3 regions of the Sphaerisporangium sp. NPDC049002 genome follow, and region 1 is predicted to be linked to each of the others. Evidence: riboswitches for the same ligand, from Rfam matches in the RefSeq annotation. Region 1 holds a riboswitch; each other region holds the start of a gene.

Region 1 (3,880 bases):
GATCACCGCGGACCTGCGTGATTCCGGGGAGCGCGTCAACGCCGAGCGGGTGGCCCGGTTGATGCGTGTGCATGGCATCGTCGGGCTGCATCTGCGTAAGGGCAGGCGGACCACGATCCCTGACGAACTCGCTCCGCCGGTCCCTGACCTGCTCAAACGTGACTTCGCAGCCGGTGGGGTCAACCGGAGGTGGTGCGGGGACATCACCTATCTGCCGGTCGGTGACTCGTGGATGTATCTCGCGACGGTGATCGATATCGGGTCGCGGCGACTGGTCGGCTGGTCGATCGCCTACCACCTGCGGACCGAGCTGATCAGCGACGCGTTGAAGGCGGCGGTCGGAGCGCGAGGCGGCCAGGTCGACGGCGTGATCTTTCATGGTGACCGCGGCTGTCAGTACACCTCGGCCGAGTTCGCGGCGCTCTGCGACGGCTGTCGGATCCGCAGATCGGCGGGCAGGACAGGGACGTGCCTGGACAACGCCCTGGCGGAGGCGTTCAACGCCACGCTCAAGCGTGAACTGCTGCAAGGGGGACAACGATCATGCCGGAGACCCGGTCGCGACCAAAGAGCCCACAACGACCCCACACAGGCCCGGAAATGACTGTGGGCACCCTCCGTCAAGTGGAGAATGCCCAGGTCATCGGCCGGTGCCGTGGTGCGCCGCCAGGGACTCGAACCCCGGACCCGCTGATTAAGAGTCAGCTGCTCTAACCAACTGAGCTAGCGGCGCGTGACTACGGTGACTTTAGCAGTCCTGGCCAGGCTCCGCACATCCTCAGCGGCGATGTGGGGCTTTTCAGGTGGTTCCCCACAGGGCCCACGCCGGGCGTGTCGCGCGGAGGCCTCCGGGTCAGCCGGTGGCGAGGACCACCGGGGTGGGGGGCGTGGCGGGATTGGTGTCGTAGACGCCCCACGCGCCGTTGGAGAACGGGACGGGGTAGTTCTTCTTGCCCACGCCGTCGCCCCACTTGGTGATCACGTAGTCGACCTTGATGTGTCCGGCGGCGAAGCCGGTGACCACCAGGGAGGAGTTGTTGAAGGTACCGCCGGTCAGCTCCGCGAAGGTCTTCCCGTCGATGTCGAGCATGACGCCGCTCTCGGACGGGATCCCCGGGCCTCGGTCGCCGATGAAGAAGGGGGCCTTCTTGTCCTTGTAGACGACGTATCCCTCGGTGCCGAGAGGCCAGCTGGGGCTGGCGAACAGGCCCTTCTGCATCGGCTTGCCGATGGCCGGAAGTCCCGTGTCACCCATGCGTCCTGAGGCGTCGTCCCAGAAGTACGAGGCCCTGGTGGAGCCCTTGAGCAGCATCGGCTTCTCGGTCTGGACCGCGACGGGGTTCAGGGGCTTGTCGTCGGCGTGCGCCGAGACCGTGGCGCAGACGGCGGTGGCGCAGGCGAGGACGACGCCGGCGACACCGGACGTCCATCGACACTTGGGGGTGATCTTGAAAGGAGGCATGGGAGGATAGGATCTTTCATCAGAAGACAAGGGGACCCGCGCTCCGAGTGGTCAGGAGTTCGGTGCGGGGGGTGGAAAGCGCTCTCAGGGTGAGGCGAGGCTTCGTGGGGTCCATCGCGGCGCTGAGCGCGCATTCGTACGTGGTCGGTCAGCGGTGGCGGCTTGCCACCATGTGTCACAGAGGGCGTAGATCGCTCGCGTGCACGGCTGCTACCAGCCGACTTGTCCGCCGCTTCTGACGGCGAGATCCGGGTCTAGGGTTGCCCGGTGCAATGACTGCTCGGAGTGGGGTGCTCCACTCGGGTCTCCTCTCCAATCACGTCTACCGGGTTAGCTGACGGGTTCGGGCTTGGAGTCGCCCTACCGCTCACGCGGATTCACCCCAAGAGATTTGGGTCCCCGGCTCCCCCGGGCCTGGTGTGGCCCTGGAGATTCGACACTTGGGGCGGCGGCCTTCGGACTGAAGACCAGGTCACCGCCCCTTTCGTGGTTGAAACCTTACCCACCGAGTCAGGACAAAGCAAACGAAAGTGCTACAAAGCATTATTAGATCTACCTTCGCACTACAAACCCCTATATTTCAGACATCGGGGCTTATAGAGGACGTGCGGCGCGACGATCGGGGAGATCAGGGGAGATCAGGGGCCGGGAGACATGAATCGGGGCCGGACAGTCCCCCGCCTGTCCGGCCCCGATCTTCACGGTCCAGCGCCGATGCCTTCCCCCAAACGCATCGGGCGGTCCCGCTGTACGGACGCGGTCCCCCACCGCGTCCTTCTGGCGAAAAGCTCTGCGGCGCCCTCTCGGGCGGCTGGTCGCATCCCCCTTGACCTGCCTTAACACTACATACCGGGGCCTGAGCTACTCGTCATCGCCGGGTATAGATTCGGTCTAACTCGCTGGGATGACCGGGTACGGCCGGACCCGCCGGGCCAAGCGGCTATTCGGGCAGTTCGACCTTGACCTCGGTGCCCCTCTCCAGGGAGCGGCTGACCGTGCAGTGCCGCTCGTGGACCCGGTGGGCCACGGCGCGGAAGACCTCGTCCGCCTCCGCGTCTCCCTCGGGCAGCTCGACGTCGTACGTGATCGTGACCGGGCCGAGCAGCGTGGGCTCGGCCTTCTGGGCCTCGACCGTCATCGCCAGCCGTACGAGCCTGTGCCCGCGCTGGGCGGTGAGCGGCTCGACGGTCACGATGTTGCAGCCTCCGACCGCGGCGAGCAGTAGCTCGACGGGGGTGAAGACACCCTCCTCGTCACCACTGCCCATCGCGACCTCCGCTCCGCGCGCGTTGCGCGCCACGAAGCCGTTGTCAGTACGCTCCACATTCACCGATGCCATGCTCTGGAGCCTAGAGCCGGCGGGGAACGCTCAGGCGTCGGGGTGCTCGGAAAGGTAGGCGAGGTAGACGGGACGCAGCGCCTCCCCGAGCTCGCCCTCACCGGAGGCCATCGCGTCGCTGAGCAGCGCCGACACCCGGCTGAGATCGTTGGCCGTCTCATCCCCGTGACCGCTCGCGGCCTCGGCCGCCGGGATCACCTTCAGCAGTTCCCACAGGAAGCCGAAGTCACCGTGCGCCACGGCGTAGCGCACCGCCCTGTCGTGGAGCTCCTTGGGCGTCAGCGACTGCAGCTCGTCCTGGTCCATTAAGGCTCACCCCCTTTATGGCCCTTTCCCCGTGATCAGGGGGATATGCACGTTAGGCCAGTCGAACGATCATCTTGCCGAGGTTCTCCCCTCGGAGCATGCCGATGAAGGCGTCCGGGGCGTTCCGCAGCCCCTCCACGACGGTCTCCCCGAAGGTGATCTTGCCTTCCTGGAGCCACCCGCCGACCTCCCTGATCATGTCGGGCCTCCGGTCCGCGTGGTCCCCGACGATGAAGCCGCGCAGCGTGAGCCGCTTGCCGACGATCTTGGAGAGGTTGCGCGGGCCGCAGACCGGCTCGGCCGCGTTGTAGACGGAGATCGCCCCGCACGCCGCGGTGCGCCCGTAGCGGCGGAACACCTCGATGGCAGCCTCCAGGTGCTCGCCGCCGACGTTGTCGAAGTAGACGTCGATGCCGTCGGGGGCGGCCCGCCTGAGCTGCTCGACCACCGGCCCCTCGGCCTTGTAGTCGAACGCGTCGTCGAAGCCGAGCTTCTCGATCACATAGGCGACCTTGGCGGGGGAACCGGCGCTGCCGACGACCCGGGAGGCGCCCTTGAGGCGGGCGATCTGCCCGGCCAGGCTGCCGACCGCGCCCGCGGCCCCCGACACGAACACCGTGTCACCCTTCTTGAAGGCCGCGATGTCGAGCAGGCCCACGTACGCGGTCAGGCCCGGCATGCCGAGCACCCCGAGGTATGCGGACAGCGGCACTCCCGGCAGTGGCGTGATCCCACGCGCCTCCGGCGCGTCCAGCACGGCGTGCTCCCGCCAG
Region 2 (3,880 bases), on a different contig from region 1:
GCCCCGCCGCGGCCGCCGGGCTGCGGGTGAACGACAAGATCGTCGCTGTCGGCGGGAAGCAGGTGGCCTCGTGGGAGGAGGCGACGAAGATCATCCGGATGCACGGCGCCGGGCCCATCGCCATCGGCATCGAGCGCGGCGGCAAGCCCATGACGCTCAACGCGAACCTGATCGCGCAGGACCGCCCGTCGATCGACGACCCGGCGAAGATCGACAAGGCCGTCGGCTACCTGGGCGTCAGCGCCACCGTCGTCCTTGAGAAGCAGGGCCCCGGTTACGTCGCCGGCGTCATGTGGGACGTGACCAAACGCAGTGCCCAGGCTCTCGGAAGGTTCCCCGAGAAGCTCGTCGGGGTCTGGCACGCCGCCTTCGGCGGGGGTGAGCGCGATCTCAACAGCCCGATGAGCGTCGTCGGCGCGGGCCGCATCGGCGGCGAGATCGCCGCGGCCCCCGTCCCGGTCGAGAACAAGATCTCCGGGCTGCTCCAGCTTCTCGCCGGAGTGAACCTCGCAGTGGGCCTGTTCAACCTCATCCCGCTGATGCCCCTTGACGGCGGCCAGATCGCGGGCGCGCTCTGGGAGGGCCTCAAGCGGGGGTACGCCCGGGTCCGCCGGCGTCCGGCTCCCGGGTACGTGGACATCGCCAAGGCCCTGCCCCTGACCTACGCCATGGCGGCCGTGCTCCTCGTGATGGGCACCCTGCTCATCTACGCCGACATCGTCAACCCGATCCGCCTGGCGGGCTGACCGGCCGCCCCGCCCCGCCCCGGCCGGCCTTCAGCCGAGCCGGGCCGGGCCGGGCCGGGAGTGGCTAGTACATCGAGACGTGCACGTGGTCGAAGTGGTTCGCGGTGACGCCGCCGCGGTTCGACATGGCCCGCCAGCCGGGGAATCCCAGGTTGTAGATCCGCTGCTTGTAGATCACGTACTTCACACCCAGCTTGCGGCCGTTCTTGATGACCCAGGCGGCGACCTGGTCGCCCAGCGCGGCCTCCGCGGCCGAGGGCATCGCGCCGCCGGAGCTCAGCATGAAGTCGCACGCCCGGCCCAGCGGGTGCTCACCGCCGTCGTTCTCCGCGCGGTAGCAGCCGACCGGGAAGCTCAGGGAGAAGTGGTCCTTCACCTCGGCGCGCATCAGCCGCGTCCTCGGGGTGATGTTGTCGCCGCCGGTGGGGAGCTCGGGAGCCCATGACCCGTTCGCCCGCTTGCCCGGCGCGGTCGGGACGAGCTGGTCGAGCTTGTCCTTGATCTGCCCGATCAGCTTCTCGGCGTCCTTGCGCTGGGCGGTCACCTCCACGACGTCGTCGCGGAGCTGCTTGGTCAGATCGGCCGCGTCGTCGGCGGCCTTCTTGCGGGCGTCCCTGGCCGAGGTGAAGCCCACCAGCTTGGCCGACTGCTCGGCCTGGAGCTGCTGGAGCATGGCGGCGTCACCGTAGCCCGGTGACATGAGCTCGCCCACCATGCCGAGGCCGCCCGCCTGGTAGCGGAGCTGGGCGATGTCGCCGACCTGTTCCTGCGCCGCCTTGAGGTCGGTCTCGGCGTTCCGCAGGCGCTCGCGTGCCGACTTCTCGGCCGCCTTGGCCTTGGCGACGGCGACGCGCTTGGCGTTGTACTCGCCGATCAGTTTGTCGACCTTCTTGCCGAGGTCGGCAAGCTGCGACTTGAGCTGTTTCTCTGAGGGTTTCGGGGCGGCGTTTCCCGCCGTCGTCTGGCCGAGCAAGAGCCCGGCCGCGGTCAGAACGCTGGCGGCCACGTAGACGTAGCGGCCCGAAGTCGGGGGCAGAGCCCACTCCTCTCCATCTGCCGACCGGGTTAGCTGACGGGTTCGGGCCGGAGTCGCCCTACCACGAAGTGGATTCACCCCAAGAACCATTGGGTCCCCGGTTCCCAGGCGGGACACCTGGGATTAGGCGCACCGGCCGATGCGGCCGGTGTGCGATGGATGGTAGTGGTAAAGACCTGATTATGGCGACTTTGAGGTGGAAATCACCCGAGGTCATCCTGGGACCGGAGCAGCCGGGCCGCCTCCTCGGGGAGGACGTCGTTCACGAAGGCGCCCATCGCGGACTCCGAACCGGCCAGGTACTTCAGCTTCTCCTTGGCCCTCCGGATGGTGAACAGCTGGAGGTGCAGGTAGGCCAGGTCGCGCCCTGTGCGGACCGGGGCCTGGTGCCAGGCCGCGACGTAGGGCATCGGCACGCCGAACAGGCCGTCGAGCCGCCTGAGCACCTCGGTGTAGAGAGGGCCGAACGCCGCGCGCTCCTCGGCGTCCAGCGAGCACAGGTCGGGGACCTTGCGGTTCAGGTAGACGTTCACCTCGAACGGCCACCGGGCCGCGGCCGGGACGAACGCCGTCCAGTAGTCGTTCGACGCCACCAGGCGCGTCTCGTCCTTGCGCTCGGCCTCCAGCACGTCGGCGAACAGGTTGCCGCCCGTGCGGTCCCGGTAGCGCTCGGCGGAGGCCAGCATCTGCCGGGTGCGGGGAGTCACGTAGGGATAGGCGTAGATCTGCCCGTGCGGGTGGGACAGCGTGATGCCGATCTCGGCGCCCCGGTTCTCGAAGCAGAACACCTGCTCCACGCCGGGCAGCGCCGAGAGCTCGGCGGTACGGTCGGCCCAGGCCGTGAGGACCAGGTCGACCTGGTCGGGGGAGAGCGTCGCGAACGACGACCCGTGCTCGGAGGTGAAGCACACCACCTCGCAGCGGCCGAGGCCGGGCCGTACCTCGCTCAGTCCGCCCACCTGCTCGTAGTCGCCCGCGTGGAAGCTGAAGGACGGGAACCGGTTCTCGAAGACGGCGACGTCGTACTCGGCGGACGGGATCTCGGTCGGCCGGCCCGGCGCCGAGGGGCACAGGGGGCACTCGGCGGCGGGAGGCAGGAACGTACGGCTCTGCCGGTGACCGGCGACCGCGACCCACTCGTCCATGACCGGGTCGTGGCGCAGCTCGGACGCCGGAGGGCGCGGGGGCAGCTCACGGGTGTCGGGCGCGCCGCGGTCGGCGTCGTCGCGGCGGTCGAAGTAGATCAGCTCGCGGCCGTCGGCGAGGCGGGTGGCCGTGCGCTTCACTGGGCCACCACCTGCGGGGCACCGGCGGGGCCGGTCAGGATCAGGGTGCCGACCTGGTCGGACAGCGTCGACCTGGCCTCCTCGGGCAGGCCGGTGTCGCTGATCACGACGTGGGCCTCGTCGAGCTTGGCGATCGTGCTGATGCCCACCGTGCCCCACTTGGTGTGGTCGGCGAGCACGACGAGCTGCTGCGCGGCGGCGACCAGCTCGCGGTTCGTCTCGGCCTCCAGCAGGTTGGGAGTCGTGAACCCCGCCCGGGAATTCATGCCGTGCACGCCGAGCATGAGCGTGTCGACGTTCAGCCGGCGGATGGCGGCCACGGCGACCGGGCCCACCAGCGCGTCCGACGGAGTGCGCACTCCTCCGGTGAGCACCACGGTCTGGTCGGGACGACCCGACCGGTGGAAGACGTCGGCGACCTGCACCGAGTTGGTGATGACGGTCAGCTCGGGGATGTCGGCCAGATGGTGGGCGAGCGTCCACGTGGTCGTGCCCGCCGACAGCGCCACGGCGGTGCCGGGGCGTACGAGCTCGGCGGCCCGGCGCGCGATGGCCTCCTTCTCGGCCTGCTGGCGCACGGACTTGGCCGCGAACCCCGGCTCCTCGGTGGACCCGGCGCCCGTGGCCGTGGCGCCGCCGTGCACCTTCTCGATCAGCCCGCGCTCGGCCAGGACCTCCAGGTCGCGGCGGATGGTCATATCGGACACCCCGAGCTCGCGGACCAGGTCGGCGACCCGTGCCGCGCCGTTCCTGCGAACGCGCTCGAGGATCGCCTGCTGCCGTTGCTGGGCCAGCATCGTGCTCTCCTCTTC
Region 3 (3,880 bases), on a different contig from region 1:
CTGGTAGCCGCCCTGCGGGTAGCCCGGCTGGCCGTAGCCCTGCGGGGAGTATCCCTGCTGGCCGTACTGCGGCTGCTGGCCGTAGCCGGCCTGCTGCTGCCCGTACTGCGGCTGGCCGTACTGCTGATCGCCATAGCCCTGCTGCTGGCCGTACTGCTGCTGCCCCTGTTGGGCCTGCTGGCCGTACGCCTGCTGGTCCTGGCCGGGCTGCTGGCCGTAGCCCTGCTGGCCCTGCTGGCCGTACTGCGGCTGCTGGCCGTAGCCCTGCTGACCGTAGGCCTGCTGCTGGCCGTAACCCTGGCCCTGCTGAGGCTGCTGGCCGTAACCCTGCTGGCTCTGCTGGCCATACTGCTGCTGGCCGTAGCCCTGCTGCCCGTAGGGCTGGCCGGCGACCGGCTGCGAGTCGTGCTGACCGTACGCCTGCTGACCCTGCTGGCCCGGCGACTGGGACTGCTGGGGATGGCCCTGCCCGTACGCTCCGGTGCCGCCCTGCTGCCCGTAGGCACCCTGCTGGCCGTACGGCTGCTGCTGCCCGTAGGACTGCTGGGGGTAGCTGTTCTCTGATGTCGGCTGGGGACGGTGAATGACCGTCACCTCCGGGTCGGCGTTGTGCTGCTGCCCATATTGCGGAGATCCGGAGAACGACTGATCGTCCTCCGGTTCGTCCCGTGGGTACGGCGGCTGTCCGGTGCTCACCGTGTCACCTCACTTCGGCTTCGCATGCGGCATATGTCAGACACACATGCTGTGGTGTTGCCCAACGTAGCGACAGTGGCATCAACAGTCACCTTTCCATCGCGTCATCCCACCGGTCAAGATCGCGGGATCAAATGGAGAAGCATGCGTGTGTTACCGAGAGTGTTCGGCTTGACGTGTTCCAGATCGAGGAACTCGGCCACGCCCTCATCGTAGGAGTCCAGCAACTCGGCGTACACCTCCGGAGACACCGGAGTGCCCTGGACCTCCTCGAACCCGTGTCTGGCGAAGAAGCCGACCTCGAACGTGAGGCAGAAGACCCGCCGCAACCCGAGCTCCCGCGCGGTGTCCAGCAGCGCGGCCACGATCATGTGCCCGATGCCGAGGCCGCGGCGGCTCTCGTCGACGGCGACGGTGCGGATCTCCGCGAGGTCCTCCCAGAGCACGTGCAGCGCCCCGCAGCCCACCACCTCCCCGCCGCTCTCGGCGACCCAGAACTCCTGGACGTCCTCGTAGAGGGTGACGGTCGACTTGCGCAGCAGGCGCGGGCCGTCGCCGGAATAGGTGTCGACCAGTCGCCTGATCGTCCGGACATCGGGAGTGCGTGCTCGCCTGACGACGAGCGTGCTGCCGGCGCGTCCGGGCTCCACGACCTGCTCCATGACCGGTCAGCGTATCCGGCCCCTGAGGCGGGACTCCCCCAGTGGCAGGGGTTCGCGCGCCATAACGGCTGGACCCAAACCCCTTCGATCCTAGCCTCCGTCGCGCTGGGTAATCGGTCGAGCGCCGTGCGTCGAAATCGCCGGTCTTGTTGACATTTCATAGTCGACGCGGAGGCAGACCTGCGACTTTCTGCGCCAACCGACCCCCAAAGACTCGTAAAGCCAGGGTAACGTGGGCCCATCGTCGCAGCGGGCGTGATCTTCTCGTGATGCGTCGGTTGTGAAACCTCAACAGAATTCGCAGTTCTGGTTGAGCAGGAACCTCGACTGCACTAGTGTCCAGCGTCAATGTCGGTCATCGCCTAGCGGTGGCTGAAACCGCCTAATCCCGGCCACATCCAACGTGGCGGGGAACCGGGGACCCAATGGTGAGAGACGGGGCGACCCGGCGGACCACCACCCCTGGGGTGAATCCGAGCGGGAGGCATCGCGTTCCTCCATGATCACGCGCTCGGTAGGGCTACTCCGGCCCGAACCCGTCAGCTAACCCGGTAGGCGGCAAAGGAGAGGAGCTTGTTGGTGCAGCCTAGGCGCACGCCTGGAAAAAGCGCGGGCAGGCATGCCCGCTCCCGAGAACGGAGCCCGCGTTCCTGGCTCGGCACGGTCCTGGGAGCGCCCCGACGCCTCCCGCGCCGTATCGCGCTCGTCACCGTCACCCTGACGGCCGTGACCTTCGGGTCGCCCCTGATGAACGCCACCGCCGATCCCAAGCCCAGCCTGAACCAGCTGAAGACCCAGGTCGAGCACCTCTACAACGAGATCGAGTCGCTCACCGAGCAGTACAACGGCCAGAAGGAGCGTCTCGAGCAGGCGCGGCGCTCGGCCGACCTCGCCAAGAAGACGCTGGCCAAGAGCCAGACCGATCTGGAGGAGAAGCGCCGCAAGGCCGGGCTGTACGCGCAGGACGCCTACATGACCGGCGGCATCGACTCCTCGCTCGCGCTCGCCATGTCCGGCGACCCCGCGGGCTACCTCGACCGGGCGGCCACGACCTACGCCCTCCAGTTGCAGCAGGGCGAGGAGGTCTCGCAGATCACCAAGGCCATGGACATGGCCGAGCGCGCCAAGGCGAGCGCCAAGGCCCGCGAGGTAGAGGTCAAGCAGCTCGTCACCGACCTTTCGGTCCAGCGCGACAAGATCCGCGCCCTGGTCACCAAGACCGAGACCAGCCTGTTCAGGCGGGCGCTCTCCCAGGTGGGCCAGTCGTTCGGCAGGGCGACGAAGGTCGACATCCCGATCCCGGGACAGGGCAAGGCCGCGGAGGCCACCAAATGGGCGCTGACGCAGCAACTCAGGCCGTACGTCTGGGGCGCCGCGGGCCCGACCACCTTCGACTGCTCCGGCCTGGTCATGTGGGCCTACCAGAAGGTCGGCATCAGCCTGCCCCACTACACCGGCGACCAGTGGACCGCCGGCACCCACGTGAAGCGGGAGGATCTTCGCGCCGGCGACCTGGTCTTCTTCTATAGCGACCTGCACCACGTGGGCATCTACATCGGCGGCGGCATGATGGTGCACGCGCCTCACACGGGTGACGTGGTGCGGGTGGCCCCGCTGGGCAACCGGCCGTTCGCCGGCGGCGTGCGCATCGCCGACTGACAGTGCCCCAAGATGTCACAGGTGCCCGTACGGGCCTGGGGCAGCCGTCGAGGCGACACGGCGGGCAGGCGGTGGTTCATGCCTGCCCGCGTGCTTCCCTCGCCACACGGCGCGCACGCTCGGCTGGATCAGCCCACGACGCGCCGTCCTCAGCCGGCCGCCCTCGGTCAGATGAGCCTGCGTCGCGCCGCCCAGGCCACCGCCTCGATGGCGGTGGCGACGCCGATGCGATCGCAGATGCCCCGGAGGCGCCGCCGCACCGTGCGGCCGCTCACGTCCAGCCGGCGACCCACTCTGTCGACCGTCACGCCCTTGGCCAACTCGGCGAGCAGAAGAAGATCATCGTCGCTCAATCCCACACCGTCTGATCCCGGGGGAATGTCATTCCCCCGGGAAACCAGATCCGGATACGCCATCGGGTGTCCTCCCCCACGACGAACTCGGCAACATACTGAATGCTTCGGCCCGCCCGTCAGGAACGGTAAACGCCATCTTGAAAGGTCGTCAAGCGCCGACCTCGATACGCGTTCCGTTCGTGATTGACATACCAGTCCATATGTGAACTACTCATGACATGTCTGCGAACCTATAGGTTGGCCGGACACCGACCGAGATCAGCGTGAGCACCCGTCACGGCCCGGCGAGACGCGACCGCGGTCCTGGTGGATGGCGGGTTCCCGGCCCGGCCTCGGGATCATCCTCGGGCACGGATATATGATCAGCGCTCATTTCCGCTCATGAAATGATGGGTTGTTTCAGACTTTTTCCGACTGGCCGCACCCCGGCTGCGCGACATGCCACCGTGCCCTGATTTGTCGCTATCGATCACGCCCTGGCGTCGTAATCGGCGCGGCCCGCCTCCA

What was found. Region 1 has a riboswitch for cyclic di-AMP ahead of AB0B89_RS05600 (hypothetical protein). Riboswitches for the same ligand answer to the same signal wherever they lie in the genome.
Region 2: linked by a shared signal. The riboswitch ahead of AB0B89_RS01960 (hypothetical protein) and the one ahead of AB0B89_RS05600 (hypothetical protein) in region 1 are both predicted to bind cyclic di-AMP.
Region 3: linked by a shared signal. The riboswitch ahead of AB0B89_RS13040 (NlpC/P60 family protein) and the one ahead of AB0B89_RS05600 (hypothetical protein) in region 1 are both predicted to bind cyclic di-AMP.

Annotation. Positions count from the first base shown of each region.
Region 1 covers NZ_JBEZFH010000014.1:46,173-50,052, reverse strand. Annotated here, with positions in the region: partial or broken gene AB0B89_RS05610 (IS3 family transposase) at 1-604, shown strand, start outside; tRNA gene AB0B89_RS05605 (tRNA-Lys) at 657-733, opposite strand; gene AB0B89_RS05600 (hypothetical protein) at 854-1,462, opposite strand; cyclic di-AMP (ydaO/yuaA leader) riboswitch at 1,766-1,911, opposite strand; gene AB0B89_RS05595 (OsmC family protein) at 2,403-2,801, opposite strand; gene AB0B89_RS05590 (hypothetical protein) at 2,832-3,107, opposite strand; gene AB0B89_RS05585 (NADP-dependent oxidoreductase) at 3,160-3,880, opposite strand, start outside.
Region 2 covers NZ_JBEZFH010000004.1:83,198-87,077, forward strand. Annotated here, with positions in the region: gene AB0B89_RS01955 (site-2 protease family protein) at 1-746, shown strand, start outside; gene AB0B89_RS01960 (hypothetical protein) at 811-1,752, opposite strand; cyclic di-AMP (ydaO/yuaA leader) riboswitch at 1,787-1,922, opposite strand; gene galT (galactose-1-phosphate uridylyltransferase) at 1,986-3,068, opposite strand; gene AB0B89_RS01970 (DeoR/GlpR family DNA-binding transcription regulator) at 3,065-3,865, opposite strand.
Region 3 covers NZ_JBEZFH010000048.1:26,855-30,734, reverse strand. Annotated here, with positions in the region: gene AB0B89_RS13050 (RDD family protein) at 1-696, opposite strand, end outside; gene AB0B89_RS13045 (amino-acid N-acetyltransferase) at 813-1,358, opposite strand; cyclic di-AMP (ydaO/yuaA leader) riboswitch at 1,728-1,932, shown strand; gene AB0B89_RS13040 (NlpC/P60 family protein) at 1,938-3,017, shown strand; gene AB0B89_RS13035 (LuxR C-terminal-related transcriptional regulator) at 3,185-3,376, opposite strand; gene AB0B89_RS13030 (hypothetical protein) at 3,843-3,880, opposite strand, start outside.